One region of the Paenibacillus sp. NPDC058071 genome, then DNA from elsewhere that is predicted to be linked to it. Evidence: riboswitches for the same ligand, from Rfam matches in the RefSeq annotation. Region 1 holds a riboswitch; each other region holds the start of a gene.
The links. Region 1 has a riboswitch for cyclic di-GMP ahead of ACFVTB_RS26185 (LPXTG cell wall anchor domain-containing protein). Riboswitches for the same ligand answer to the same signal wherever they lie in the genome.

Region 1 (9,964 bases):
TTTGGAACGATACATCTCATCCCTTGATATGGAAGCGGTAGAAGCGGCCGCTGCAGCCAAGGCTGCGGGAACCCAAGCCGTACACTAATCTGGGATGAACGATGCAACTTGAAGCTATTGTCGGCCCTTCGCATTATCGCAAATCGAGCGAGTCGATTCGACAACGTTCGAGCGTGGCGGACCGATTCCATTAGCCAGTCTTCGACAAACCGCATTTTACGGGGGAGACGGAGACTGGCATCGATGTGTTTTGCAAAGATGAAGCGGTTTCACCAACCAATTGCCTTAGATTGACATTCGAAGGACGTTGAAATATAATCTTGCAATATACATCAACGACACAGTCGTACCTGCCATCCGCGGCTTGTCTCGCAAGGGCGAAGGCATGACGATTGGAGCGCGTAATATATTAAGTAACAGTGAATTCATACGGCGTATGAAAATTTGTCACACGACAGGAGAATCGGAAAGATGAGCGATAAGGAAATCATTCTGACTCAGGACGGATTGAAGAAACTTGAAGATGAATTGGAAAACTTAAAGTCGGTTAAACGTCGTGAAGTAGCAGAGCGTATTAAAATAGCTATCGGTTATGGAGATATTAGCGAGAACTCGGAATACGAGGACGCGAAGAACGAGCAAGCCTTCATCGAAGGCCGTATCATTACGTTGGAAAAAATGCTGCGCAACGCGCGGATTATCAATAGCGACGAAATCGACACCGATACGGTAAGTATTGGATCGACGGTAACGGTTGAAGATTTGGAATTTGGCGATACAATGGAATATGCAATCGTCGGTACCGCGGAAGCGGATCCGCTGCAGAACAAAATATCGAATGAAAGCCCGGTAGGAAAAGCGATTTTAGGCAAAAAAAGAGGAACGGTCGTGGACGTAAGCGTACCTGCCGGCATCATTCAATATAAAATCGTCGATATTAAAAAATAAAGCTTGCAAGGCTACTTCAAGCGCGAACGTTTAACGGCTTTCCAGATGAAAGCGGACGGATCGTTTGCAGAGCAATTTAGAAGCGTTGTATAAGGGAAAAGCTTATAAGTTCTCGTGTTTTCGAAAAGCTTCCTTAAAGGAAGCTTTTTGAGCTTATAAGCATGTTATAATAGACTCATCATTCAACGCGGCACGGGCTGTCCGCCTTGCGGGGCATCGGCCGTTCACGCTTGACGTTGCAGAAGTAAAGAGGAGATGAACGAAGTGAATCAAGAGAACAACGGGGTGCTTCAAGAACAGGAACTGAGCGAGCTGCTGCAAATTCGCAGAGACAAATTGGACGAGCTTCGCGGACTTGGCGTTGATCCGTTCGGCAGCAAATTCGAGCGTACGCACACGGCCAAAGAAATCGTGGAAGCAAGCGAAGGATTGAGCAAGGAAGAGCTGGAGGAGAAGGCGATCTCGGTTCGCATTGCCGGCCGGATTATGCAGAAGCGCGGTATGGGTAAGGCATCCTTCGCGCATATTCAAGACCTCAGCGGAAAAATTCAAATCTACGTGCGCAAGGACTCGGTAGAGGAGAATAAATACGCAGCCTTCGATCTGCTCGACATCGGCGATATTGTCGGCGTCAGCGGCACGGTGTTCAAGACGAATACAGGCGAGGTATCGGTCAAGGCGAAGGAAGTGGAAGTGTTGACGAAGTCGCTGCTCCCGCTGCCGGATAAGTATCACGGCCTGAAGGATGTGGAGCTTCGCTACCGCCAGCGTTATGTCGATCTGATCGTTAGCCCTGACGTGCAGCAAACGTTTATTGCCCGTTCCCGCATCATTCAATCGATGCGCCGTTACCTTGATTCGCACGGCTACTTGGAAGTGGAGACGCCAACGCTCCATTCGATCGCTGGCGGCGCCGCGGCGCGCCCGTTCATTACGCATCATAATGCGCTCGATATGCAGCTGTATATGCGTATCGCCATCGAGCTGCACTTGAAACGGCTCATTGTCGGCGGATTGGAGAAGGTATATGAGATCGGCCGCGTTTACCGTAACGAAGGCATCTCAACCCGCCACAATCCGGAATTTACGATGATCGAGCTGTACGAGGCTTATGCCGACTATAAAGACATCATGGCGCTGACCGAGAACCTGATTGCGCATATCGCGCAGGAAGTGCTTGGCACAACGAAGATTACGTATCAAGGTCAAGAGGTTGACCTGACGCCGCAATGGCGCCGCGTCTCGATGGTCGAGCTCGTTAAAGAAGCGACCGGCGTTGATTTCAGCGCGCAAATGACGGACGAAGAAGCGCATGCTCTGGCGAAGGAGCATAAAGTGCCGGTTGAACCGCACATGACGTTCGGTCATATTCTGAACGCGTTCTTCGAGCAGTTCTGTGAGCATACGCTCATTCAGCCAACGTTCGTAACCGGGCATCCGGTAGCCATCTCGCCGCTGGCGAAGAAAAATCCGGAGGACCCGCGGTTTACCGACCGTTTCGAGCTATTCATCGTCGCTCGCGAGCATGCCAATGCTTTCACCGAGCTGAACGATCCGATCGACCAGCGTCAGCGCTTCGAAGCGCAGATGTTAGAGAAGGAACAAGGCAACGACGAAGCGCATGATATGGATGACGATTTCATCCGCGCGCTCGAGTACGGCATGCCGCCTACAGGCGGTCTCGGGATCGGCGTCGACCGTCTCGTTATGCTCTTGACCGATGCGCCTTCCATCCGCGACGTCCTGCTGTTCCCTCATATGCGTGAACGCGCAGGCGAATAACAGCAACGAGAGCAGCCGCTCGGGAACGGATCCCGAGCGGTTTTTTTCGTTTCGTTCATTGACCGCCGCCCGCTTTTCATTTAAAGTTGAGATGTATTTTTAGGAAAAAATAGGCTAAAAATGCTGTCGATCGATCATAAAAACAATTATTGAGGTGAGAGTTCGCTTTATGCGGAAATTTGGACTGATACAATTGCTAATCGCGCTGACCGTTTTGTGGATAGCCCTACCTACTTATTCCGTTCTCGCTGCCGACAATCAGCAGAACTTGCTCCAGAACGCAGGATTCGAGCAGGTCGATTCGGGATCTCCGGCGTCATGGACGCAGGATGTGTGGGTGCATGACAGCGGCGTGACCCGGTTTGGCGTCGACAGCTCGGACACCCATTCGGGCGGTCAGGCGGCTCTCATCGAGAATGTACAACCCAATCACTCGAAATGGGTCCAGAATATCGCGGTTAAGCCCAACGCTTATTACCGGGTTTCCGGTTGGATTAAAGTAACCGGGACCGATCCGAACGCGATCGGGGCTAATCTGTTTGTTATGGGCGTCGGTGAAGAGTTCCCGCATTATCTCGATACGGGCGGACAATGGCAGCCGGTCGAATTTTACGGAAAAACCGGTGCCGGGCAGAAGGAAATCGGCATCGGACTTGCGCTCGGCGGCTACAGCAGCCTGAATAAGGGACGAGCTCTGTTCGACGATATCTCGGTCGAGCAGGTTAAATCTTTGCCGAAAGGCGCGACAGCGATTCCGTTTGCGCCAGCCGGCGGGAATGAAGCCGCCGGAGGGGAGAATAAGCCGGAAATTCCTGCCGTATCAGCTTTTCCGGAACTGGCGATATCGGCTGCATTCGGTGCTTTTTTTCTGTTTTTATATAAAGGTCTGCTCCGGCAGCGGCATCCGCTTGAGCGGTCCGACTCCAACCGGTCGAACTCGTTAGGGGGCTGGCTGATTATCGCATTCGGCTTCCGTATTCTCGTGGCCGGCGTTTATCCGGGATATATTTCGGATTTGAACACGTTTATTTACTGGGGCAACGACGCCTTCCATAACGGCATTTCCCAGTTCTATAGGGAAGGGGCTTTTGCCGACTACCCGCCTGGCTACATCTATGTCCTCTACCTGCTAGGGATGCTGCAGTCTATGTTTGGCATGGATTCCATGTCGAGCGGAACGATTTTTCTATTTAAGCTCCCCGCGATGGTGGCTGATTTGGCCGCTTGCGTGCTCATTTACCAAACCGCGTGGAAAAGAATTGGAGGCCGGCCGGCCTTCGGTCTCGCGCTGCTGTATATGTTCAATCCTGCCGTATGGGTCGATTCGGCTGCATGGGGACAGGTCGATTCTATCTTCACGCTGTTTTTGCTGCTCGCGATCATCTCGGTTGTCGACAATCGTCTGGAAAGAGGGGCCGTTTGGTTCGCCATTGCCGTGCTGGTCAAGCCGCAGGCCTTGATTTTCACTCCTGTTATCTTGCTGGCGATTTGGCATAAAAAAGAGTGGAAGCGCTCGGCGATCAGCGCTGGTTACGGACTTGCCGTCTTTTTCGCGCTCGCCTTGCCGTTCTTCTGGAGCAACGGGGGATTGGGGGGCTTAATCAATCTGTACAAAACAACGCTGGCCTCTTATCCGTACGCGACGCTGAATGCTTTTAACCTGTATTCGCTGACGGGAGGCAACTGGAAGCCGCTTGACGCTACGTGGCTGTCGGTTCCTTATAAGGTTTTCGGCAATCTTGCGATTGTCCTGGCCGTTGCACTGGCGGCATGGTTTTCCTTGAAAGGCAAGGATAAAAAGGATTTGTCGAAATCATTCTTTATCGGCGTTGTGCTCATTATGATCGTGTTCCTTTTCGCCACCAAAATGCACGAAAGGTACATGTATCCAGCGCTGCTGCTCAGCGTTTTCGCTTATGTTTATACGAAAGACAGACGACTGCTTCACGTGTTGTTCGGATTCAGCGTCACATTATTCGTCAATATCAGCTATGTGCTGGCTTTTAGCCCGTACACGACCGGCGTGCCGGCCGACGGCATCGTTCTTCTCTTTTCGATCTGCAACCTAGGCTTGCTTATTTATATGTTGTATGTCGGCTATGATGTATATATTAGAGGCCGCGTACTGCCGCTTGAGCCGATTACGCCGGAAGGGCTTAAACAGCGGGACGAGCAGCTGCTCGAAGAGGTTAAATCTTCCGGGGACCGTCACGATGAGAAGACGAATTACGATAGGGCCAGAACGCGCCTTGGCAAGAAGGACTGGATTTGGATGGCGGCGATTACCGTCGTCTACGCGGCCTTTGCGCTTTTCAACCTGGGTACGATCAAGTCGCTCGACACCGGATGGAAGCCGCAGGCTGCAGGCCATAGCTTCTATGTCGATTTTGGCGAGAATGTACAGCTTGCACAGATGAATAGCTTTGGAGGATACGGTTCCGGTAAATACAAGCTGGAATTCGCTTACGTGCCAACGGCCTGGAGCGCGCCGATTGACCTGGAGCAGAAGGGCGGCGACGATCTGAAGTGGGCGATGCATCCGCTTAACGTCGAGACGCGCTATGTGAAATTAACCGCGGTTGAAATGGGCTTCTCGATGCAGGAGATTGCTTTCTTCGCGAAAGGAAGCGAGACGCCGCTTGCCATCCGGGAAGTGATCGACGAAGGAACTGGCAGCGGTCCGTCGCCGAGCCGTTTGTTCGATGAGCAATCATCCGTATCTTTTAAAGAAAATTATATAAACAGCAGCTACTTCGATGAAATCTATCACGCGAGAACCGCGCTTGAGCATATCGAAGGGGTGAGGGCTTACGAGAACACGCATCCGCCTCTCGGCAAGCTCATTATCGCCCTTGGCATCAAGCTGTTCGGTTTAAGTCCCTTCGGCTGGCGCTTAATGGGGACTCTGTTCGGTATCGCTATGGTTCCGATCCTCTACTTGTTCGCTTTGCGTTTGTTCCGTAAAACGGCTTATGCGGCGGCGGCTTCGATATTGCTGGCAGCCGAGTTTATGCATTTTACGCAGACAAGAATCGCGACCATCGACGTATACGGCGTCTTTTTCATTATTTTGATGTTCTACTTCATGCACAAGTACGTGTCGATGGACTTCTACCGAACGCCGTTGCGCAAATTGCTTGTTCCATTGTTCTGGGCAGGTCTGCTTTTCGGCATAGGGGTTGCTTCCAAGTGGATTGTAATCTACGGCGGAGCCGGACTGGCCGTTATGCTGTTCTGGTCATTGGCCGAACGATACAGACAATATGCGGCGGCGAAAAGAGCGCTGAAAGGCGATCTCAAGGATAAGGAAACTTTTGCGGCGTACCGTGAAGCGATTCAGTCTTTCCCGCGGAAAACGATCGCGATACTGGTCAGCTGCATCGGTTTCTACGTTATAGTTCCGTTGCTCATTTACAGCTTATCCTACATTCCGGTGCTTTCCGTTCCAGGCGATCAGTTTACGGCTACCCGGCTTGTTGAATATCAAAAGAATATGTATAACTACCACAGCAATCTAGTGTCGACACATCCGTATTCTTCCCAGTGGTGGGAATGGCCGTTTATGAAACGACCGGTTTGGTATTACAGCGGCGAGGACGTGTCGAGTCCGGATCACGTATCGACCATCTCTGCGTTCGGAAATCCGATCATTTGGTGGTTTGGATTGTTCGCGCTGCTGCTATCGGTTTATTTGAGCCTCAAACGAAAAGATAAATATATGTATGTCGTTTGGATCGCTTATTTTTCGCAATACTTGCCATGGATGCTGGTGCCGCGGCTGACGTTCATTTACCACTACTTTGCGATGGTACCGTTTATGATTTTGTCTATCGTTTACTTGTTTAAGCTATACGAGGAAAAATATCCGCAACGGCGTTGGCTGCGATACGGGTTTACAGGGGCTGCTGTGCTTCTTTTCCTCATTTACTATCCAGTGCTGTCGGGCTTCGAAGTGTCGAAAGCGTATGCGGAAGGTCTTCGTTTGTTCCAGTCCTGGGTGTTTTATAGATAGTCTCGCTTAGTGAATTGAATAAAATCGCAATTTAACATTAAAAAGGAGGGATTGGCTTGAAGGCGAAATACAGTATCGTCGTACCGATGTTCAATGAGCAGGAAGTGATCGAGCATACGTATCGGAAGCTGAAGGAAGTAATGGACGGCTATGGAGAGCCTTACGAGCTGGTTTTCGTCAACGACGGCAGCATAGACCGGACGGTAGCGATCGTAGGCGAAATTAGCCGAGACGACCGAAATGTCAGGCTGATTAATTTTTCCCGCAACTTCGGGCATCAGGTCGCGATTACGGCCGGCATGGATTACGCGCAGGGCGATGCGGTTGTGATTATCGACGCCGACCTTCAGGACCCTCCAGAAGTCATTCTGCAAATGATCGAAAAGTGGAAAGAAGGCTATGAAGTTGTCTATGGCAAACGGATTAAGCGTAAGGGCGAAACGGTCTTCAAAAAGCTGACGGCTATGATGTTTTACCGGCTGATGACGAGCATGACCAACTTCGATATCCCGACCGATACCGGTGATTTCCGTCTTATCGACCGCAAGGTTTGCGACGTGCTTCGCGGCTTGAAGGAGAAAAATCGTTTTGTGCGCGGTCTGGTCAGCTGGGTTGGCTTCCGTCAAACGAGCGTGGAGTATGTGCGGGAGGAGCGATTTGCGGGAGAGACGAAGTATCCGCTGAAAAAAATGATCCATTTTGCGATCGACGGCATTACGTCGTTCTCGCATAAACCGTTGAAAATCGCAACTTATATTGGGTTTACGCTATCGATCTCCAGCTTCATTTATTTGCTAATCGTGTTGTATCAGAAGCTGTTCACCAATGCGACGATTACAGGCTGGGCGTCGACGGTTGGCATCAATCTCTTTTTCAACGGGATTATCCTCATCCTCCTCGGCATGATCGGCGAATATATCGGAAGAATTTATGATGAGTCGAAGGGGCGGCCGCTCTACATCGTAAGGGAAGAGCTTGGTTTCGAGAAGGACGGACAGGCTGGAGACAGAGAAACGCCTGAGTCAGGCGGAAGGGAACGTGAGTATGTCCGCCACTAGCGGCGAGGAGCGGCGCAGATGGCCTGCATTTAAGCAATTCATCTTATTTAATCTGGTAGGGCTTGTGAATACGGCAGTTGATTTTGCTATTTTCGGACTATTGGTTTGGGCAGGACTGCACGCGGCGGCAAGTCAGGTCGTTTCTTATGCGGCCGGCATGGCTAACAGCTATTGGATGAATTCACGGTTTACGTTCAAATCGTCCGCTGGCGCGTCTGCCGATGGGCCAATTGGCGGAGGGCGACTGCTGCGGTTCGTGCTGCTGAACTTGGCTGTGTTAGGCGTATCGGTAAGCTTGCTCTATTTAGCGGTGGAGAGACTGACGTGGAATCCGTTTATTGCAAAAATTGTCGTCACATGTCTAACCGTTTTGTTGAATTTTGTCGGCAGCAAACGCTGGGTTTTTCGTCCTCAAAAGCAAGTCGAAAATTGAATAAAAAAGCGTTGACTTCTATTTGCTACTAATTGTAGAATAGGTTTTGCAAACCGGATGAAATTGGTATTATTACTCGGTTTTGCAATTATTCCATACATATAACATGCAAATAGCAAACCATTCGAAAGGATGGGACGCAAAGTCTGGAGTCTAAGGCATGACGCGAAAGCGTGCTTGCGATGATCGTCCGACTGCCATGAATATGACCATATTCAGGGCAGTCTTTTTTATTGCCTGGAATGTGGAATTATTTACTGGGGGAGTGTTGAAGACATGAAATTCAAGGCATTGATTGCGAGTCTCCTCGTAGTGATGCTGACGTTCGGCGGATACAGTGTCGTATTTGCAACGTGGGGCGGAGGCGGTTCTACACCAGATCCATGCTCGGGCGATTATGTTGATGCGAGTTGGATCGGGAAAGGCGAAACGAGAAAGTTAAAGGTTACGGAATGGTCCTTTTTCCCGAAATCGTATGATCTTGCTACCCTGAAGTTCTCCAATGACAAGAAGACGGTCAATTGGCAGACGGAAGGGGATCGGTATGAGGTTACTTGTCTTTATGTATCAAGCGATCTTATCGGCCTATCCGGTGTGAAGTATCCTACTAACGGCAGTACAAGCGGCACCGACTTGAAAGCTCCAAAAGCATTCGGATTTACGCAAACAATTGAATATGTAGCTGTCTACTATAAGAAAAAGCCAGCAACGCCGACAAATCCTCCGACTCTTCCGCCGACAGCTGAACCGACAGCGGTGCCTACACCAACGCCTACGGTAAAGCCAACAACGGAACCGACAACGGAACCAACGACGGAGCCAACAACAGCGCCGACAACGGAACCAACGACGGAGCCAACAACAGCGCCGACAACGGAACCAACAACGGCCCCGACGACGGAGCCAACAACAGCACCGACAACGGAACCAACGACGGAGCCAACAACAGCGCCGACAACGGAACCAACGACGGAGCCAACAACGGCCCCGACGACGGAGCCAACAACAGCGCCGACAACGGAACCAACGACGGAGCCAACAACAGCGCCGACAACGGAACCAACGACGGAGCCAACAACAGCGCCGACAACGGAGCCAACAACAGCGCCGACAACGGAGCCAACAACAGCGCCGACAACGGAGCCAACAACAGCGCCGACAACGGCACCGACAACAGAACCAACAACGGCGCCAACGCCAACGCCTCAGCCGTCTACGGAGCCAACGGATAGCCCAACGCCAACGCCGAATGTTCCGCAACCAACGGATGAGCCAAGCAGCGGTCCTTCTACACCGGGTGGTTCGACATCGACGCCAACACCATCACCAACTGCAACACCATCATCGACACCAACATCCACACCTGGTGGAACGCCAACAACTGCTCCTACAGAGCAACCGTCTAATGAACCGCTTGAAGTTGTAATCGACGACGAGCAAGGTCCTCTTGGCGGGGTTGATACAACGACTGATGTTACGGAAACAGATGCCGCGGGAGCAGAACCAACATCTGCTGTTGGCAGCGAAGTAACTGTAACCGAAGAAGTACCACTTGGCGCTCTCCCTAAAACAGGCGAGTCCAGCTCGCTACCATATTATTTGGCAGGCGGTTTGGTTGCTCTGCTTGGAGGATTTATCCTAACGAGAAATAGACGGAGAGTTTAATCACTTCTTTATATGTAGAAATATGTAGAGAGAGGATTAGTCGAAACTAGGCTAACCTCTCTATTT
Region 2 (9,964 bases), on a different contig from region 1:
TGGAGCACTTGGTACCGCATGAAACGCCAGAAAAGATTATCGAACTTTTGCGCGTCATCTATCCGCAAAAAGAATCTATAACTACTTTGCTTTTATTTAAAATGTTTCTTTTGAGCGGTTGTAAGCCTTTGGCTATTCCATATAAGCAAGAAATAGATGGATTGAATGTCACCCTTAACGAAGAAGATACTCTTTTATGGCATCTCCTTAATCATGACAAGATAGAGGTTTCCTTATTAGGACAACAGTCGGACGAATCCGTTACTTTGGCAGCTGCGATACTATATGACGGGCCAGTATCAGAGCTGTCGGTCAAACTGTCGACGGCCTGCCTTCAGTTGGCAGGACAAGCAAAACTTGTACTGCTCGACCAACAGTGGGAGATAAGCGTCATTAGAGGACATGAAGCATTACTTGCCAAAACCTTATTTTTCTTGCTCAAATATGGTTATGATGAAATCTATTTAAAACTGCTTCAGCAAATGGCAAATGAAACTGTCTTAAATCAACTTGCGCTTCTTTTAGAACAATCCGGACGCTCTGATCAAGCATTAGAATTATTTTCAGTACTGCTTGATAATGGATTGCTAGAAGGCGAAGGACTACATATTGTTGCGCAATGGCACTTTAATATGAACGAAAGAAGCGATGGAACCCGTTTTCTGGAGGCTGCGCTCCAAAAGACTCCTGCAGTAGATATGCTTGGGAAAATATTGAATTTTTCGAACAATGATTCTCGTCTGCAGTTGCTTCAGATCTACTACAACCATTTTCCTCAAATACAAAAAATCAAATTGTAATAAAAGAAGCGCTCGACCTTAAACTAAAGGCCGAGCGCTTCTTTTATTATTAGGTGTAGGTGTATCCGATGGTGTTGCTTTCTAAACCGTCAGGATTTACCACTTTCACATTAACAGGACCTACTGTGCCGGCAGGTACAGTAAATTTCACACGGGTTGCGCTGACGAAGGTAACGTTCGTCGCTTTTACAGATCCGAAGTAAACGTCCGGTTTATTTCGGAAGTTCTTTCCGTCAATGTAAATAATGTCTCCGCCCTTAGCAAGACCGCTTGTTTGAGAAATGAAGGTAACTTCTGGGGCCGGAAATACCGGACCATTGTTGTAATTGAATGTTGTGCTAACCGATTGTCCATTGCTCAACGTAATGACGAGCGGGAAGTCACCGGCGATTGGGCTTGCCGGAACTGTCACTTTCAAACGCGTAGTGCTGACGAATGTTACCGCAGCGTTCACGCCGTTAATCGTAACTTTAGCCGTACTATCAAAATATTTACCGTCAATCAGTATAATTTCTCCGCCCACTTTATCGGCCGTATTCGGCGACAAGGAAAGAATTTGTGGCGTAGTAATAGTGTATTCATATCCTTGCTGAGCAGTAACTGTACCTCCGTCTAAATTCGTTACTGTCACGTCAACTTTACCAGGAGCCGAAACTGCTGGTACCGTTACTTTCAGACGTGTAGAGCTAACAATCGAGCTTGGAACATCGGTATTGTTAAACTTAACGACTACCCCGCTCTTATAACCAGTACCGTCAATCAATATAATGTCTCCGCCTGTGGTCAAACCATTATTCGGAGAAATAGATGTAATTGTAGGCGGTACGATAACAGGCGCAACATATTCATAGCCTTGGGCACGAACAGCCTCTTTATCTCCATTCGCCACTTTAACATCGACTTTACCTAAAGCATCGCCAGCAGGAATCGTCACTCTAATTCTTCCGCTGTTCACGAATGATACATTTACTTCTTTAGAGCCTATGAAAGCTTTGGTTACATTATTAATGAAGTTCGTTCCATCAATCAGCACAATATCTCCGCCTGCAAGCAGACCGCTATTTGGCGATACAACTGTAATTGTCGGGGCAGGATATACAATTGCTGTATACGTATATCCATTAGCAAAAGTAAAGGCGCTTCCCTCAAGATCAATAACAGCTACATCCACCGGGCCAGGAGCCGATGCCGACGGGATTGTAACTTTCAAGCGAGTGGCGCTAACAAATGTTGTCGTTGCTACTTTACCGCCAACCGTAACTTTCATGCCGTTTTTGAAATTTTTACCATCAACCAGTATAATGTCTCCACCGGTTACAACGCCCGAATTCGGTGAAATCGTTAAAATCTCTGGATCTGTTTTCGGAGGAGCGATATATGTGAAGCCTTCAGTAACAGTTGCGCTCGTTCCATCTGGATTCGTAAATACAACGTCTGCCGGACCTGCCTTCAAACCTTGCGGTGACAATACTTTAATGTAAGTGGGATTATAGTAATCGCTTACGGTAGCTGCCACACCGTCAATCGTCACGCTGACGCCTCTCATCAAGTAATTACCTTGCACGGCAATTACAGTACCGCCAGCGAGCGGACCGCTGTTAGGCGACAACGATGTTATGATAGGATCAGTCTTGTACTGATACTGTCCAGCTGCAGTTTGTCCATCCGGATTTCTAACTTCAACAGCTACGGTTCCTTGGCTGCCTTTTGGCACAGTTACCGTAAGTTTATGCTCGTCTACAAATGTAACATTAGTAGCGTTATTCAGTCCGAATTTAACTGTCGCACCGGATACGAAATAATTACCATTAAGCGTAACCGTTTCCCCGCCATTCGGGTGGCCGAAGGCTTCTACGACAGAAGTTACTTCAGGAGCTGGCAGCTTTACGTTAACATTTACGTTCGGTATCGCCTTTTCACGATTTGCTCCAGCATAATCCTTATACTGAATTTGAGATGCTATTGTGGAAACAGGGAAGCTTCCGGCAGTTGTTTTACTTACAGGACGAATCTTATAAGTAAAAGTCAACGTTTTATTTTTCAACTCGTTAAACGTCCATGTCAATTTATTACCGTCTACTGTCGGTTTTGGAATGTTATTATCGTAGGAACCGGGAACAATTTCAAATGCCGGGCCTACAATATCCGTTACTTTAACGTCATATGCGCTCGCCAAACCGATCTCTTTTACGATAGCTGCATAAATTTCACTCAAACCGGTAGAACCAAGCACAAAGTGATGGTGACTGGCTGTTGTAGCCATGTCCTTCATCAAAATATTTGGACCGCTTGTGTCCGGATTATCGGTTTGTTTCAGTAGTGCAATCGTATAAAAAATAATACCTGCATCTTTGGCTTCTTGTGCTTTTTGTTTCGCAAATCCATAGGGGTCATTTGCTGGTTGCGTAGCGTCGCCATCCGTCATAATAACGATAACCGGTTGGGCTTCCGGGCGATGATCCGCAAGTAGGTTCGCAGCCACCGTAATGGCATCGCCAGTCGCAGTCGAACCATTCGCAGTAATCCCGTTTATATAATTCTTAGCCGTATCTTTTTCTGTTGTAAACGGCAGCGTCCCAATCGTGTTAGAAGAAGAGAAATCGACAACGGCCACACGATGCTTTGTCAGATCCATCAAATCGACGAACCCTTTTGCAGCTTCCTTCGCATTGGTCATTTTGTCCTCGCCATTATTGTAGCCAGGCAGCATACTTCCTGATTTGTCGATAACAAGAACTACATCATTAGGCTGAACGACATTGACAGGCGGGGTGCCTGTAATGTTCAAAATCACTTCTGTTTCGTCCAGCGTAGTAATCGTCGACTTGCTAACCGTTTTTGTTACGCCTACATAATCATTTGGCGCTGCTTGCGCTGCAGGTGGTGTCAAAAAACCGCCTAGTGCGATGCACACTGCAAGTACGAGCAAAAAGCTTTGTTTCAAACGTTTCATCATCTTTGTTCCCTCCCATTATAATAAAAAAAACAACAGCAGGTTGCTATTGTTTTAATTACAAACCAATGTAGCAACCTGGCGATCTTTCTGCCGACCTACTAAAGCGAGCAAAAAGACCCATGGCTTTGCGTCACTACATTGCTGTAGTTTTGCCTTTATTCTATTTTCTAGTTCTATAGTAATAATTTTCATATATATCTTACTATATGATACATTTTTCTACAATCATTTATTTATGATTGTCAATAAAGTATCCTATATGTTGAATCATGTCTTGCTGATATGCATTTCTTGAACGTTTACCTTCAGAAATTTGCTTAAGTTGCTTGCCCGCTTCCTCTTTCAGCAACAGCATTTTCTTCATCAATTCCCGTTCCACAGTCAGGCAGTCCATAAGCAATTGCCTTTCCAGATCATTATAGACATGCGACTCTAGCTCAACTCGATGACGAATCAGTTCTCTTAATTCCGCCTGTCTGTTTTGCAGAGAAAAAAGCAAACCGTGGTTTGCTTCTTCCTCTAGATCCAGAGACAACATGGATACACCCGTTTCTTTCATCTCTTCTAGAATTTGATTGACAGTTAATGTCACAGGAGCACCTGCCTTCATTACTTCAATGTCTTCATCGCTTCCGACCATGTATCTCTCAATTCGGTAAGCAACTGCACACAATTGTCTGCAGCTTCCACATCCAGCTTCGTATTTGCTTTCATCAATAATTCATTCATGTACAAATATAAGCTGCTTAGTTGTTGCGATATTTCATATTCCATATTTAGTGTAGAGTGTAATTCCTCAATGATGTTCTGCGCTTTCACGAAGTTGAGATGCTTTCCTTCAAAATCATGTTTTTCTATACATACCGTCGCTTGTTTTATAAACCGAATACAGCCGCTATACAACATTAAAGTCAGTTCTCCAGGCGAGGATGTTTGGACCTTCGTTATTAAATAGCTGTCTTGCGGTTGAACCATCATCCGCTATCACCTTTTTTCGTCGATTATCGCCCCTACCGTGAGTTCCTTTAACTTTTCAACAAGATCGATAAACTTTTCAGAAGGTATTTCGTGTACGATTTCATGTGTATCTTTATTCATAATCTGTACAATTACCTGCTTAGTAGCTTGATGTATCTTGTAGTTAAATTCGTGCTCGGTACCTTGAACGGCTTTATTTGCTCTTTCCACAGCACTAACGAGCGCTTTCTCACTGACCGACAAGATTTGATTTTTACTTTTTTGTTTTAATACTGTGTATTCCCCTGCTACCCTAATGATAGGAGTAGAGTCAAGCTTCGTTGATGACTGCACTGGCTGGAGTTTGGAATTTATATCCATTTACCTCAAACCCCTTTTTTAACTAAATTGAGATGATAGCCAAGATAATTGGGAGTTGCCATTCGATATGGCTTTCTCCATATTGGCAAACATAGCATAGTAACGATCTTCTTTTTTATCAAGAACTTTATTTCTTTGCTCCACCTTCGAATCGATTTTATCGATCTGCATATTCAAGCTTTCAGCCGTATTCACGCCGCCGTTAATTTTACGAGAAATAGATATAATAGCGTCGTTCGCGATGTCGAAAATTCTTTGGAACAACCCTGTATTTCCACTCGTTTGCGAAGTGAAGGTCTGAACAACAGCATCTGGGTCGGCCTGAATAGCTGCACGAAGCTTGGTTTCATCGATAATCAGTTTGCCGTTATCCGGCGATCCTTTTGAATAAGCGGGAGTCATAATCCCCAGTTCGGTGAGCGTATCATAATTGGGATTGCCGCCGCCTACAGTTGTAGAAGCGATTTTCCTCAAACTGGATAACGCACTGCCTAAAATATTGTCGTTGCGAAGATTACCGCTTTTCGCTTTATCCTCCCAAGCTGCAATATCACGGTCAGACATCGCATCTTTCTCTTCGGACGTTAGAGGCTGATAGTTGCGGTATACCTTTTCCGTCGTTTTTGTATTAAGCGTAGAAACGGTGTCATTGTATTTATTAACGATGTCTTTTATTTTAGCAACCATCTCATCTTCGCTTATACGAACAACATTGCCGCCGGCATCCAGCTTGCTCCAGTTACCGGAAAATCTTGCTTGCGAAACCGATTCTCGCAAGCTCGCTATTTTTAAATTCATATTACTATAGCTTTCAACTTTCCACTCCAATGACTGTTTCTTCTGCAAAAGTTTGTTTATCGGCATCCGTTCAGCCTTCATTAGATCCTTGATCATTTTTTCTGTGTCAAGCCCCGAAGACATACCTGTAATACGCATTGGCATCTCGATCATCTCCTTTGATTAGCGTTGATATAATGTATATCGTAATAAAATAACATTTTATTTAGCTTTTCGTTGAAAGTTCTTTAAGCCGTAGAAGCGATGGCTCGAAGTTCTCTCTTGCAGCAATCTGATAATACTTTTCAGCCTCATGGGCCTTTCCGAAGACTTCATAAAAAACGCCTAAATTATGTGCAGCGCGATAACTTCCACAGCCGACAACAGTCGTGTATCGATTAGTTTCACCAATCGATAGAGCAGCTTTAAAATACAATTCAATTTTTTCGATATCCCCATTGTCCATAGCTAGACTTCCAAGTAAAAACGCCAAGTCGGGAAACTGTGGATATAGTTCTAGCAAGGGCTCCAGAAGATCAAAAGCCTCTCTACTTTGATTTAATTCTTTTAATGTATATCCTAAAGCTATCAGCAACGGCGGATAATACAATCGGTCAAATTGCTGTAACTCGACCGCATTAACTAGCGGGATATAAGCCTCTTTATATTGCTTGGTCGAGTAATAGAGTTTACCTAATTGATAAAGCACATATCCGTCATTCGGATTCTCATTTAACTCTTTCTCATACAATTCCAAATAACGGTTAAACTTTTGTTTTAATTGAAACTGCTCATTGGCATAACCATAGTGATCAATCGTAATATCGCTACGAACTGGTACCGCAAGTTGTCCGTCGACATAAAGCTGTTCGTGAACCCTTCCAACATAGGAATACCGAGAATCATTCGGAAATAATCTTGCCATGTGATGCGCGGTAAGCTCGCCTTCTGTTATATTTCGTATGCAAACTGTAGAAACGCTGTTGGGATAGTTCGTTAAATGACGCTTAACCGAAGCTTCCCAGTCCAACGGCAATTCTTCATCCGCATCCATTACAAAAATATAGTCACCGATTGCATATTGAATTGAAGCATTTCTGGCTTCAGCAAAATGATCACTCCAGTCAAAGTGAAAAATGCGAACGCCTTGCCGCTGTTGTGCAATTTCAACCGTTCGATCATTCGAACCAGTGTCTACTACGACAACGTCATAATCATCCGGAATACTATTTAACGCCCGCATTAATGTCTTCTCTTCATTTTTTACGATGAAACAAACGCTTATCTTCATCTTTCACATTCCCCTTAAACAAAAAAGGAGGTCCACGATTGTGGACCTCCCTCCCTTAAATGATTAACGAAGCAATTGCAATACGCCTTGTGGAGCTTGGTTAGCTTGCGCCAACATAGCAGTAGAAGCTTGTTGCAAGATGTTGAATTTCGTGTATTTCATCATTTCCGAAGCCATATCGGTATCACGAATACGCGATTCAGCAGCTTGCAGGTTTTCAGCGTTTACGCCAACATTATTGAAAACATGCTCCAGTTGGTTTTGGTAAGCACCCAGTTCGGAACGTGCTTTGTTGACCGTATCGATGAAACCGTCGACTTTAGTGCCTTCAGTAACACCGGAAGCGTTATTAGTCAGTGCGCCTGCAGTCAGACCAGCGATTTTCGCTTTTGTGAAGTCGATAACAACGCGATCAGCAGCGCCGCCGCCAGTTTGAATCGTTACGTTAGTAACGCTCGTACCGTCCAGCAACGTGATACCGTTGAACTTGAAGTTCGTAGCGATATCAGCAATCGAAGTGTTCAACTTTTGGTATTCCAAGTCCATTGCTTCGATGTCGCTTGCGCCGTACGTACCGTTGGAAGCTTGAACTGTCAGTTCTTTCATACGAGTCAGCATGTCGGAAACTTCGTTCATTGCGCCCTCAGCCGCTTGTACCATCGAGATACCGTCTTGCGTATTACGCATACCTTGGTTCATCGCTTTGATTTGCGAACGCATTTTCTCGGAGATCGAGAGACCTGCAGCATCGTCAGCAGCACGGTTGATGCGGTAGCCGGAAGAAAGCTTTTCGCTCGATTTACCTTGTTGAATGTTGTTGAAAACCAGGTTGCGGTGCGAGTTCATTGCGTTAAGATTGTGGTTGATAATCATTTGATATTTCCTCCTTGAAATTGTATGCTCCACTTCCATGTGGGCAGGCTGTTTTGCCTTACAATACTTATATCGGAGCCAAACTCCAGAAAGTTAATAGTTTTTAGAACTTTTTTGAATTATTTTTTAGTTCTTTTAGACCATTTTTTAAGGGTACTCAAGTCAAATCCGACAGAAACCGACTCTTTATTCATAGTTCTAACGTCATCCACAATTTCTTTCCGAATGACATTCATCTCTCTCGGGGCTACGATGCCAACTTTCACTTGATCTCCTTCTATTCCCGTGATTATGATCTCTATTTCGTCGTTAATAAGAATCGACTGACCTCTTTTACGGCTCAATATCAGCATTAAGAACCACCTTCCTCAGTGGAAGAAATTAGAGGCGCATTCACTAAATAATTGGTACCATTCAGTACCGCTTGTCTGCCTACTCCAGTTTTTACGTTAATAACGAGCGGAGCAAGCAAATTGATAGTCGATTTTTCAAACGGCTTTTTAATTGTAATAATGGAAAGGACGCAGACATCTTCAGCATGACTGACCCCCAGCTCTGCAATCAATCTGTCATTTAACTGGAACTCATAATCAGCGTATACATCAAAAGGGGAAATAACTACAAACCCAATATTGGGTTCGTCGATGTTTTTAATATGTAAGAAGGGGCTATTCTCCTCGACTTCCTCAACCTTATAACGGTTAAACGCTTCAAAACCATATATGCTGTCGGCAAAATCCAATTCAATCTGTTGAAGTAAAGGTTGCACTGTAATCCCTCCAGATAAAAACTAATGCTATAGCATCATGCTATAGCATTTGGTTTATTTATACCAATCATAAGTTGTAACATCAATAGAAATTGAATTCTTTTGTCTTAGATAGATGTCTACTTTACCTTGTTCCACTTGAATATCAGGTTTTCGCGGAGTATAGTCGTACCGCACTGGGGACGGTATAATCTCCGTTTCGATATCGCCGGAAGAATACGATAGACGAACATTGTCGTACCCCGGAGTTTCCGTTACATATTCAACCGGATTGCCTGCCATTGATCTGCTTTTAGCAATATCGGCAAAGGCATTTCTTTTGTTTGTGATTTGAGCGAGTTGATGGCCTTCCTGCACCTTCTGAGCAAGACCTTGTAGAAAAACAGACTTCATCTGGCTATAAAGCTGTCTATTCCATTCGAGATGAGGCCCTTTAGCAAGCGCCCCCCAAGCTTCGCTCGAATCAATTTGCAGTTGAGATGGCGTTCTTTTGAAATTCATTTCTGCGCTAGGCTGTTCAATTTGCTGATCACCCCGATAGGAGCGAATCGACTGCTGCGACTGGATCGACTCCATTCCAATAGCCGCGTAGGTTTGTCTAATCGATAACCTTAAATTATTCATTGGGCCACATTACCTTAAGTAATCGATTAAAGTAGGCTGAATAATTTTAGCCCCAGTCGATAGGGAAGCTTGGTATACGCTTTGTTCCTGTGTAAACCGCATAATAGTTTCGGCCATATCCGCATCTTCCGTCTTGCCTTGAAGTGCATTCAAGTTTAATGTCAGATCCTGCATTCTTTGGTCTAGCAAATCGACGCGATTCGTTCGTGCACCTATCTCGGAACGTATATTGACAACGCCGTCATAGCGGGAGTCAAGGCGTCGAACAGCGTCTGCTAATGCAACGTTGTCTTTAGCAGGACTTAAAGCATTTTGAATATCCTGCAACACTTTAAACAGATTGTCAGCATCCCCCGATTCGCCAAATATTTCATCACCCGTTAAATTTACTGGAATCGAAATGTCGGTAGACATCTGAATCAAAACTTTTGCTTTATCCGTGTCTTGCGTAGACGCATTGACCGCATCGTATGGTTGTTTGTCAGTAAACTGTCCGTTAAACAAATATTTACCGTTGAATCTCTCATTGCCCGCCA
Region 3 (9,964 bases), on a different contig from region 1:
CGGAATCTCGACCGGCTTGGCCGAATAATACATATGCTTGGCGTTGTCCAAAATTTGCACTTGATGATGCTGGCGACTCAGCGGCGCCCGCACGTACAAAATGCCATTGCGTACAATAACGACAGCCTCGGGCTCGCGATATTGCCAAAATGATCCATCCGGCAATTGGAAGCCGCCGACCGTCCATACGTTTCCTTCGTCCAAAATCGTGTCAAAGCTGCCCAGCACCCATTGTTTTTCCATCGTCTCTCATCCTCCGATTGTTATGATGTTAACGAAACTATTACAGCAAGCCTTGAATAAGCAGGGCGGCAAGCATGAGGTAGCCGCACCGGAACGTCGCTTTTACCGAAGCGCCCATCAGCGGGGCATAGGCGGCATTCGGATTCGTATCCTTTAATTTGCCGTACGCTCCGTATAACGGAATAACGGCCGGCAGCGCAAGCAGAGCGTATACTGGCAGCGCACCCGCTGCACAGCAAGCAATTAGCGCGAGGCAGCCAAGAAACAGCAGCGTGCGGGAGAACATAAGCGCGCGCCGCTCTCCCCACACGACAACCAGCGTTTTTTTACCGGCTTCTCGATCGGCCTGCCAATGCAGGAAATGATGATTGAATAAAATAAGCGTCGTCAGCAGGCCGATCGGCAGCGACAGCAGCAGCGCCCGGTAATCAAGCTGAGACGTCTGCACATAGTAAGAACCCATAACGGGCAAAACGCCGAACGACAGCAAAATCGCAATCTCGCTGTAGCCTTTGCCCCGATAGCCGAACTTAATCGGCGGCGCGACGTAGAAATAAGCGATTAAAGCACCAAGTGCGCCGAACACAAGCACCATCCAGCCGCTTATGAACGCCAGCCCAATTCCGCAAATCACGGCGACGGCAAGCAATCCCCATGTAACGGCAGCGAAAGTGCGCACCGACCAAGTTCCGTTGGTCAGAAAGCCGGAGTTGGTGGAAATCGCCCCATCCGCCTGTTTTGCCGCTTCATCGGTGCCGTTGTAGTAATCCCATAAATCGTTGATCATATTGGAAAATAAATGCACAGCTCCCGACCCGATCAAGGTGAGAAGCAAAAGCCAAAAATTGAATTGTTCGTCCCAGACAAACGCCCCAAGCGCTCCGAGCGCGGCTGGGATCAGGATAACCGGCAAAACCGATATCCGTGATGCTTTCTTGAATTGCTGTATGATGCCCATTGCCTATTCCCCTCGCTGTCTCTCTGTTAAACGGTCGAACCGGATGTCGGTGACCGAGGCATAACCTTTGTGATTCATTTCACTATATCAATTAGAACACTTTCCGCGAAAGTCCGTCAACTGAAAGAATCGGGCGAATCGCTCAGAAAATAACAAAAAAAGGCTGCTCAAAGCCGAAGCTTTGAGTAGCCTTTTGATTGCAACCTTTTTGATTGCAGCTGTTCGTTCGCCTACCATTCGGCTCTGCTAAATATGCCGTCTGGAACGGATCAATCTAGTCATGGCGTATACCAATATCGCGATTACGACAACTTCGAAAGCTGCGGTAGCGAAAAACTTGCCATCTGCTAACTGAATCTGGATGAACCAATCCGACTCGCTGCCTTTAGGCTCGATCCACCCCGCATCATTTCTGTTCGGGAATAGCAGATTCTCGATCGCGCTGACCAGCCAGTTAATTAGGAAAAAAGAGAGAATGCCCATCCAAGGCGCTAGCTTGCGCCACGGTGAAGTCTTGAAGATCGTGATGCTGAAGAAAATGTTGACGACGAGCAGCAGCATCATCGTTGTCGTCATTAGGATACCGCTAATTGCGGAAGCGGTATTGATGCTGACCCGGAAGCCGAGGCCGGATAAGTTAATGCCGGTTGCGGCCCCATACAGCACCTGATGTCCGTATGACGCCGCCGCTAGCAGAGCGACGCCCGCTGCGCCAATCACGATCGGCGATAAAATCGTTGCCAACGGGTGAACCGGAAGCAGCATGCGTCCGTAGGCGCTTAAATTTCTCGCATATGTCTGGCAGACGGTGACCGAGACCGCAATTAAAGCGGCGACGAAGCCGGTAACGCTTAAGGCGTACAGCAGAAATTTATCCCATCCGGAGAAAATAGCACTGAGCAGCAGCAAAAGCTCAGCAACGATCAGGATGGCGGCGATAGAAACGTAACGATTCGCATTAAGCTTCCAATCGTATTTGATCACCTTTCCGATCACTCCGCATACACCTCCCTAAATAATTGTTCAACGCTTTTGCCCTTTTGAACTCGAATATATTCCACGTCATCGTGTAGAACGATCGCGCCGTCTTTAATAAGAACCACTTCGTCGAATATACGCTCAAGGTCTGTCACCAAATGAGTGGATACAATAAGGCAGCTGTTCTCACTATAGTATTGAACGATCGCATCCAATATTTTGCTTCTGGCGACGAGGTCGACGCCGCCGATCGGTTCGTCCAGCATATACAGCTTGGCGTTTCGGGACAAAGCCAGCGTCAGTTGCAGCCGCTCATGCATCCCTTTGGACAGCGACGCGACGCTCTCGGACGGCGTCAGCTTCATAAAGGCGAGCATTTCTCTCGCTTTGACGTCATCGAAGTCGGCGTAAAAATCGGCGTAGTAGCGAACGGCGTCTTTTACCTTCATCCATGATTCTGTTACGGGCCGGTCGGGCATAAACGAAGTGATCGCCCTCGTCTGCAGGCCAACAGGCACACCGCCAATGGCAATTTCGCCGGAGGCAGGACGGATGAGCCCCGCCGTCAGCTTCATTAGCGTACTTTTGCCGCTGCCGTTGCTGCCAAGCAAACCGACGATTTTACCCGGCTGCAGCTCGAGCGTGACGTCCCGCACCGCATTTTTGGCGCCATAATGCTTCGTTACATTGGTCAGCTTTACTATAGGTTCCATTCGTTACGCCTCCCGCCCGGTTTCTTCTTTGTCCATTCCGACCGCATCCGAGACGATCGCCACAATTTCCGACTCGCGGAAGCCGAGCTCCTTCATGCCCTGTACAAAATGATCCAGAAGATCGCCGGCCATACCCTTCTTCATTTGCATAATCGTCAGCTCCTCGCTCGTTACATAGCGGCCAAGGCCGCGCTTCGTCTCTACAATTCCTTCCCGCTCCAGCTCCTGAAACGTACGTTGAATCGTATTCGGGTTGATTTGCAGCTCGGCCGCCATCTCCCGCACCGATTCGATTTTATCTCCCGGCTTAAGCTTGCCGGTAATAATTTGCCGTTTGACATGGTTCATAATTTGCAAATATATCGGCTGATTGTTATCGAACGTCATCGTCACGATAAGCGATCCTCCTTTCATCTACGTCACATTGTATTAGTGTTATAGGTAAATAGTACACTATGACAGAAAAGGTGTAAAGATAATTTTTCCAAAAAATAAAAAAACCGTCTCATCCCCACAGGGACAAGACGGTCGAACGGCTTAACCAATTAAATTTTAAAGATACCTGCTTTTTCTTTCAAATCGCGGGACGATTGCTTCAGCTCGCCCGCCAGGTTGCCCAGTTGATCGGAAATGGCGTATTGATCGTTCGATAGACCGGACATATCTTCCATTTTTCCGTTTACATCCGAAGACGTTTGCAGCAGCTTGTCTACCGCCGTTACGATGTGGGTAATGCCTCCCGTAATTTCTCCGATGGCAGTTGAAATTTCGCTAATTTGCTCGGACAAGACGCTGCTTTGACGTTCCAGTCCTTTGAACATGTCGCTCGCGGTTACAGAAGCTTCCTTCGTCGTTGTAATAACTTGCGCGAAGGCAAGCAAACGTTCGCCGCTCTCCGCAACGTCGTTCTGAATGAAGTGCAGCTCTTTCGTAATATTTTTCGAAATATCGTTCGTTTGGCCGGATAGCTTGCGAATTTCATCAGCGACGACAGCGAAACCGCGTCCGTGCTCACCTGCGCGAGCCGATTCAATCGAAGCGTTCAGCGACAGCAAGTTCGTCTGCGTATTCAAATCTTGAATGCCGTCCAGAAACTTCGATACTTGTCCGTAACGCTCCGTAATACGCTTGAACGCTTCCGTTACGAGCTGGAATTGCTCAACGGCCTGATTGGCCATTTGTACAACGCCTTCCATATCGCGGGAGCCTTCTTGCGAAGCGTTCTTCATTTGCTGCATATCATTATTAATATAATCGCTAGAAGCTGCGATCTCTTCCGAGCTGGCCGAGATTTGCTCTGTTACAGCAGAAATCGAAGAAGCGTCATCATATTGGGAGAGCAGGATACTCCGCCCGTCCGTAATTTGTCCTTTGACCTGCTCCGAAGCCATCCGGTTGCGGTCGACCATATCGCCCATCGAATTGGACATCGCCAGCACCGTGCTGCTTACTTCCAGCGTCGACTTAATCGTATCGCGCAGCTTGCCGCCCATATCGGCGAGCAAACGATCGATATCTCCGAATTCGTCCTGGCGTTCCAGCTTCTTGTTGAAGGTGAAGTCGCTGTTCTTGTAGGCTTCGATTCGGCCCATAATGCCGGCCAAACCTTTTCTGATGCTGCGGTTGAGCGTGTACGACATCAGGAACGGAATGACGGCCAGCACGAGCACGTTGATCAGAATGATCATATTCGCCGCATCCATGCTGCGGCTCAGACGCTTCTCCGTTTCGCCAAGATCGGTGCCCATTCTGTTGTCCACCGACTCGCTCGCATAGCTAAGCGTGATCGTATAGACGGAGATCAGATTTTTTACGCGGAAAGACTTCATTTCCGTACTTAAGTCTTTCGTGTTCAAATCCGTCGTCATCAAATTGTTGTAGGCCATTTCGAATACCGCAATTTGATTAGAATACGTCAAATTCGATTCGTCGGCTGGGAACATCTCGTCAATCTTTTTAAACGTATCCTTCAGTTTAGCAATTTTATCAGGAACGGTTGCGAGCATCTCTTGAATCGATTCAATCTGCGAAGTGTCCGAATTCTCGATCACGTCGATCATATGTAGCATGGAGCGCAGCATCGTGTCGGATACTTCTCTGTATTGCCTGTTCGCTTCGTTCAGCGTATTGGAATCATCCACGGCGTTCGATACTGATAAATTTTGAGTAAAAATAAATACGCCTGCCCCCACGTTAAACAACGTAATAACTGAGGTAATCAACAGGAGCTTAAATGTAATCTTCTGCTTGCCTAAAAACTGAGCGGCCATCGAAGGCCATTTCTTTACCTTCTGAATCATCTGTCGGTTCTCTCCTTTTGATGTAGGTCCAACAAGGCAAAAAAAAACTATTCGGCCGCAAAAAGGGGCGAATAGCTTAGCAATGCTAGTTGGCTAGTCCTCTTACTGGCGGTCTGGCAGCCGTAGTCGCCTGCTGTGCGACATTAGGCCCATAACTTTGCGCCCTTATCTTTCGATAAGTTTGCCATTTTACAGTATTCGACTGTCTTCGACACCTCTCTAGTTTAGGTCAAATTTGCCAATTTGTAAAACAAAATCTTGAAATAGTTGCCTTCCATAACCATAATCGCCTGCACGTCTGCAAGCGGAATAGACGCAAACCGACAAACTCGCTTATAATAGGGCTAATTAGAGACGAACGGGAGAGAGTGTGCAATGGATTTCCGGCTGGATTTAATCGATAACAAAATTGAGTTTTTCGAGGCGGGCGACTTGAGGACGCTGGAGCTGAAGGTCGATCAGCAAATCGAAAACAACAAGGCTTTACTGCTTGACGTGCATCATGTACAGCATCAGGTCGTGTTCAATCCGAACAGCGGGAAAATGCAGTACAGCGCCGTTGTTCATTTCAAAGCAAAAAAGGGATAATACAGCTCTGAAAAAAAAGGGTTGCATAACGGGCTATGCTTATGGCATAATACTTTTTGTCGCTTGTTGATATGCGCCGGTGTAGCTCAGTTGGTAGAGCAACTGACTTGTAATCAGTAGGTCGTGGGTTCGACTCCTATCGCCGGCACCATTTTTTTTCTTAGTACGGGACGTAGCTCAGCTTGGTAGAGCACCTGGTTTGGGACCAGGGGGTCGCATGTTCAAATCGTGTCGTCCCGACCATTAAAAGCGAACTAGACGGAAGCTTAATTTCGATTAAGCTTCCTTTTTTGTACCCTGAAACTTTCTACCGGACGCTGCGTCTATCCCTGTATGAGGAAGATGAAGATGACGAAAACAAATAAAAATCGTAATCGGCGAGGCCCGCGAACAGTAATCTTCACCGCTGCCGGCCTCGCTTTCCTTTGCTGCCTATTGTTTTGCGTTTCCGCCTATCGCATATGGACCTTTGGCAATGTTTCTGATTCGGTGAAAGCCGATGCCGCCATCGTACTCGGAGCAGCCGTATGGAACGGCGAGCCTTCTCCGGTGCTTAAGAAGCGGATCGAGCATGCGGTTACGCTGTACCGGCAGGGCTCGGCGGGCAAAATCATTTTCACGGGCGGCCGCACGAGCGAAGGCGAGCCGTCGGAAGCGGAAGCTTCGTTTGCCTACGCAGAATTGCTTGGCGTCCCTCCCAAAGATATGCTTATTGAGACCGAGTCGACTATTACCGAACAAAACTTGCTCTATTCCCGTAAAATTGCTGCAAGGAACGGATTAAACAGCTATTTGATCGTTAGTGATCCGCTCCATATGAAGCGAGCGATGACGATGGCGCATCGCTTCGGCATGGAAGCCTACTCATCGCCGGCGGCCGATTCCGCTTATCAAAGCTTACGGACGAAGCTGCCTTTCCTCTTCAGGGAAACGTTCTATGAGATCGGATTTACCGTTACATCTCCATTTCGTTCATTTCCCGGCTCTTAGATGCGTATCAGCGCATGAATGACTGCGTTCAGCTGTAGTCTCGTTCCAGACCTTCCTTTATATAGCGGATAAGAAGGTCCGACTTCTCCTTGTTATCGTCGCTGTTATAGATGACCAGATCGCAATCGACCAGTGCCTCTATCTCATCATCGAAGGAAGCCAATCGCCGGGTCGCGTCGGCTTCGTCGGATGCCCGCTTGAGAAGCCGATCGCGGCATTGCGCCTTGTCCGCTTTGACGCCAATAACGAGAATTGATTGTCCGAACTGCTCTCTGACCTTCTTGACGCCATTTGCATCCAAGACGATCGACCGCGTCTCTCCCCGCTCTACCGCCTCTTTGATTGCATCCAAGTGCGTTCCGTAATAATGCCCCTGATACTCAGTCATCTCAAGCAGCTCTCCCTTCTCCAACATAACGGCCATTTGCGCCTTCGTTCCGAAATAATAATGCTGCCCTTGAACCTCCCCGCTTCTTGGCGGTCTCGACGTCCATGTCACAACTCTAGGCACACCGAGCATCGCTTGCAGCGAGCTTTTCCCCGAAGCGCTTGGTCCTTGAAAGACGATCAAATGCCATTTCATCGCTTACCCCTCCGTTGTTTAATTGTAGAGTTACTCGTCCACTGTCCCCGTTGTCCGTTTTTACAGTTTACCAGAAGGCGGAGCAGGGAACCTCCTCTATTTCGGCGGCTATCGACTGGCGGCTGGCGGAGAGACATTGACTTTTACAGGCGAAGGCGTTAACGTTTATGCTCATAAAAAGATGTCATTACATTCAAAAGGACGGTGCTGCGAAATGGAAAAAGCGACATTTTCCGGAGGATGCTTCTGGTGCATGGTTACCCCGTTTGACGAGCTGCCGGGCATCGCCGGCATCGTCTCCGGATATATGGGTGGACATACCGCCAATCCGACATATGAGCAAGTGAAAAGCGGTGAAACGGGGCATGCAGAGGTCGTTCAGATTACGTTCGACCCGGCTCTATTCCCCTATGAAAGACTGCTGGAGCTTTATTGGATGCAGATCGACCCAACTGATCCGGACGGTCAGTTCCACGATCGGGGCAGCCAGTATCGTACGGCCGTTTTTTATCATAATGAGCGGCAGCAGGAGGAAGCTGAGGCGTCCAAACGAGAATTGGCGGAAAGCGGCCGCTTCGACAAGCCGATTGTAACCGAAATTACGGAAGCCTCTACTTTCTATCCAGCCGAGGATTACCATCAGGACTATCATCGCAAAAATCCGAAGCACTATAAGGAAGACCGAGAGTTGTCCGGTCGCGACCGATTCATCGGCAGCCACTGGGAGACGAAGTAAATCAAGCATACAAAGGGAGTCTATCATTGATGAAAATAAGCAAAGCCAACGCCGAGCATTACATCTGGGGCAGCCAATGCGACGGCTGGCATTTGGCGAAGGGTTCGAATTTGAGCGTCATTCACGAAAGAATGCCGGCCAATAGCTCGGAAGTAAATCATTATCATGAAGTCTCCCGCCAATTTTTCTTTGTCCTGTCGGGTACGGCAACGATTGTAATAGACGGTCACGAGATCGTACTTGAACCGCATGAAGGGGTCGAGGTCGCTCCATTGACCGTCCATCAAATGTTCAACAAGTCGGATCGGGATATTGAATTTCTCGTTATATCCCAACCGACCAGCCATGGGGACAGGGTTGTTGTTGAATAAAGCAGTGTCTTCTTACAAATAGATGCCTGAATAGGCGAGTAATAACTTTGGATAAGCCCTTCGGGGCTTTTTTTAATTGGATTTATTAAAACTTGTTGACCAGTCTAATTAATAATGATAATCTTTATCAATGAAATCGAACTGTTGATTATCTTTTTAAGCGGAACCGCTTTGCCCAACGATTTATACAGATCAAAAGGAGAGAATCGAATTGAAAAAACGCTTCATTTTGGGGATCAGCTTCACTCTGATTGCCTTACTGCTTACCTCTTGCAGTGCAGCAAGCAATGGTAACAAAAAAACTTTACCAGCCAATAACGAACAGCAAAGCAGTAAAAAAGAAACACGGTTGTACAAGCACGCTATGGGAGAAACGGAAATTCCGGTAAAGCCTGAACGCGTCATAACTTTACAGTATGCCAGCCAAATGATTTCTGTCGGCTTGAAGCCGATCGGGGCTGTAGACTATTTGCTGGATAATCAATTTCCTGATTTTAATGGAATTGAATCAATCGGCTCGCGCGAAGCGATTAACTACGAAAAAATGCTTGCAATGGAGCCAGATTTGATTATTGCAGGCGATCTTGAACAGGACGTCTACGATAAGCTGTCTAAAATCGCGCCAACAGTCGTCGTTCCATGGATGGCGCATGATTTGTTCGGCCATGTCGAAATTATGGGAGACATTCTGAACCGTCAGGAAGAGGCTAAGTCATGGAAAGCGGAGTTTGATAAGAAGATCGCTGCAGCTCGGGAAAAAATTATTGGCGCAATCGGAGAAGACAAGACGGTAGCGATCTACCGCGTTGATCCGAAGGAATTTTCGGTTTACGGTGTGCGCAACATCGGCTTCACTTTGTACAAAGCATTAGGCCTGCACCCTCCGGCTTCTGTTCAAAAAGAACTCGATAAAAATCCCGATCTGTGGGGAATTCAAATCTCGCTCGAGGTGCTGCCTCAATATGACGCCGATTACGTCTTTGTCACTACACTTGGAACCGAAGAAACAGAACAAGAATTTAATAGGATCAAAAACAGCTCGCTCTGGAAAAATCTTTCATCCGTCAAAAATAATCGGGTATACTCTATAGACATGGATACTTGGCTGGGCTATACACCGCATAATGTAGAAGTGCAGCTTGATGAAGCCACCAAGCTGCTGCAGGAAGCTAAATAAAGCTGAGTAACGCAAAGACGACCGTTTCGCCTGCAATGAGGCAAACGGTCGTCTTTTTATATGACGCTTGTTTAATTATTTTTGAACATGGTACTTTAAAGATTTTGACCAAAAATACATTCCCATGCCGAATAGAGTCATCATACCGCCTAAGAATTGAAATACTGAGATGGTTTCTCCTAACAGCAAGTACGCCAAAATAATGGCAAGAACAGGCTCTCCAATAATACCAACGGATACCGTTGTTGCTCCAATTGATTTTAACAGCAGATTAAAAATGGATTGCCCCAGAATCGTTGGGATAATTGCGAGCAACAAAAAGTAAGT

Region 2: another riboswitch for cyclic di-GMP. It lies ahead of ACFVTB_RS21815 (IPT/TIG domain-containing protein); the one in region 1 lies ahead of ACFVTB_RS26185 (LPXTG cell wall anchor domain-containing protein).
Region 3: another riboswitch for cyclic di-GMP. It lies ahead of ACFVTB_RS17710 (methyl-accepting chemotaxis protein); the one in region 1 lies ahead of ACFVTB_RS26185 (LPXTG cell wall anchor domain-containing protein).

What each region holds. Positions count from the first base shown of each region.
Region 1 is NZ_JBHVSK010000024.1:76,396-86,359, forward strand. Features, by position in the region: gene dusB (tRNA dihydrouridine synthase DusB) at 1-88, shown strand, start outside; gene greA (transcription elongation factor GreA) at 472-948, shown strand; gene lysS (lysine--tRNA ligase) at 1,204-2,730, shown strand; gene ACFVTB_RS26170 (glycosyltransferase family 39 protein) at 2,900-6,742, shown strand; gene ACFVTB_RS26175 (glycosyltransferase family 2 protein) at 6,793-7,800, shown strand; gene ACFVTB_RS26180 (GtrA family protein) at 7,787-8,233, shown strand; cyclic di-GMP riboswitch class I at 8,338-8,435, shown strand; gene ACFVTB_RS26185 (LPXTG cell wall anchor domain-containing protein) at 8,510-9,898, shown strand.
Region 2 is NZ_JBHVSK010000016.1:56,157-66,120, forward strand. Features, by position in the region: gene ACFVTB_RS21810 (glycosyltransferase) at 1-800, shown strand, start outside; gene ACFVTB_RS21815 (IPT/TIG domain-containing protein) at 850-3,756, opposite strand; cyclic di-GMP riboswitch class I at 3,823-3,920, opposite strand; gene ACFVTB_RS21820 (hypothetical protein) at 3,986-4,396, opposite strand; gene fliS (flagellar export chaperone FliS) at 4,366-4,734, opposite strand; gene ACFVTB_RS21830 (flagellar protein FlaG) at 4,741-5,094, opposite strand; gene fliD (flagellar filament capping protein FliD) at 5,113-6,036, opposite strand; gene ACFVTB_RS21840 (tetratricopeptide repeat-containing glycosyltransferase family 2 protein) at 6,098-7,162, opposite strand; gene ACFVTB_RS21845 (flagellin N-terminal helical domain-containing protein) at 7,226-8,035, opposite strand; gene ACFVTB_RS21850 (carbon storage regulator) at 8,155-8,388, opposite strand; gene fliW (flagellar assembly protein FliW) at 8,388-8,804, opposite strand; gene ACFVTB_RS21860 (DUF6470 family protein) at 8,859-9,428, opposite strand; gene flgL (flagellar hook-associated protein FlgL) at 9,438-9,964, opposite strand, start outside.
Region 3 is NZ_JBHVSK010000010.1:140,422-150,385, reverse strand. Features, by position in the region: gene ACFVTB_RS17735 (DUF6081 family protein) at 1-243, opposite strand, end outside; gene ACFVTB_RS17730 (prenyltransferase) at 284-1,201, opposite strand; gene ACFVTB_RS17725 (hypothetical protein) at 1,448-2,197, opposite strand; gene ACFVTB_RS17720 (ABC transporter ATP-binding protein) at 2,194-2,892, opposite strand; gene ACFVTB_RS17715 (GntR family transcriptional regulator) at 2,896-3,285, opposite strand; gene ACFVTB_RS17710 (methyl-accepting chemotaxis protein) at 3,438-5,192, opposite strand; cyclic di-GMP riboswitch class I at 5,297-5,388, opposite strand; gene ACFVTB_RS17705 (YrzA family protein) at 5,568-5,780, shown strand; tRNA gene ACFVTB_RS17700 (tRNA-Thr) at 5,856-5,931, shown strand; tRNA gene ACFVTB_RS17695 (tRNA-Pro) at 5,947-6,023, shown strand; gene ACFVTB_RS17690 (YdcF family protein) at 6,129-6,770, shown strand; gene ACFVTB_RS17685 (guanylate kinase) at 6,799-7,353, opposite strand; gene msrA (peptide-methionine (S)-S-oxide reductase MsrA) at 7,568-8,089, shown strand; gene ACFVTB_RS17675 (cupin domain-containing protein) at 8,119-8,460, shown strand; gene ACFVTB_RS17670 (ABC transporter substrate-binding protein) at 8,672-9,637, shown strand; gene ACFVTB_RS17665 (DMT family transporter) at 9,713-9,964, opposite strand, start outside.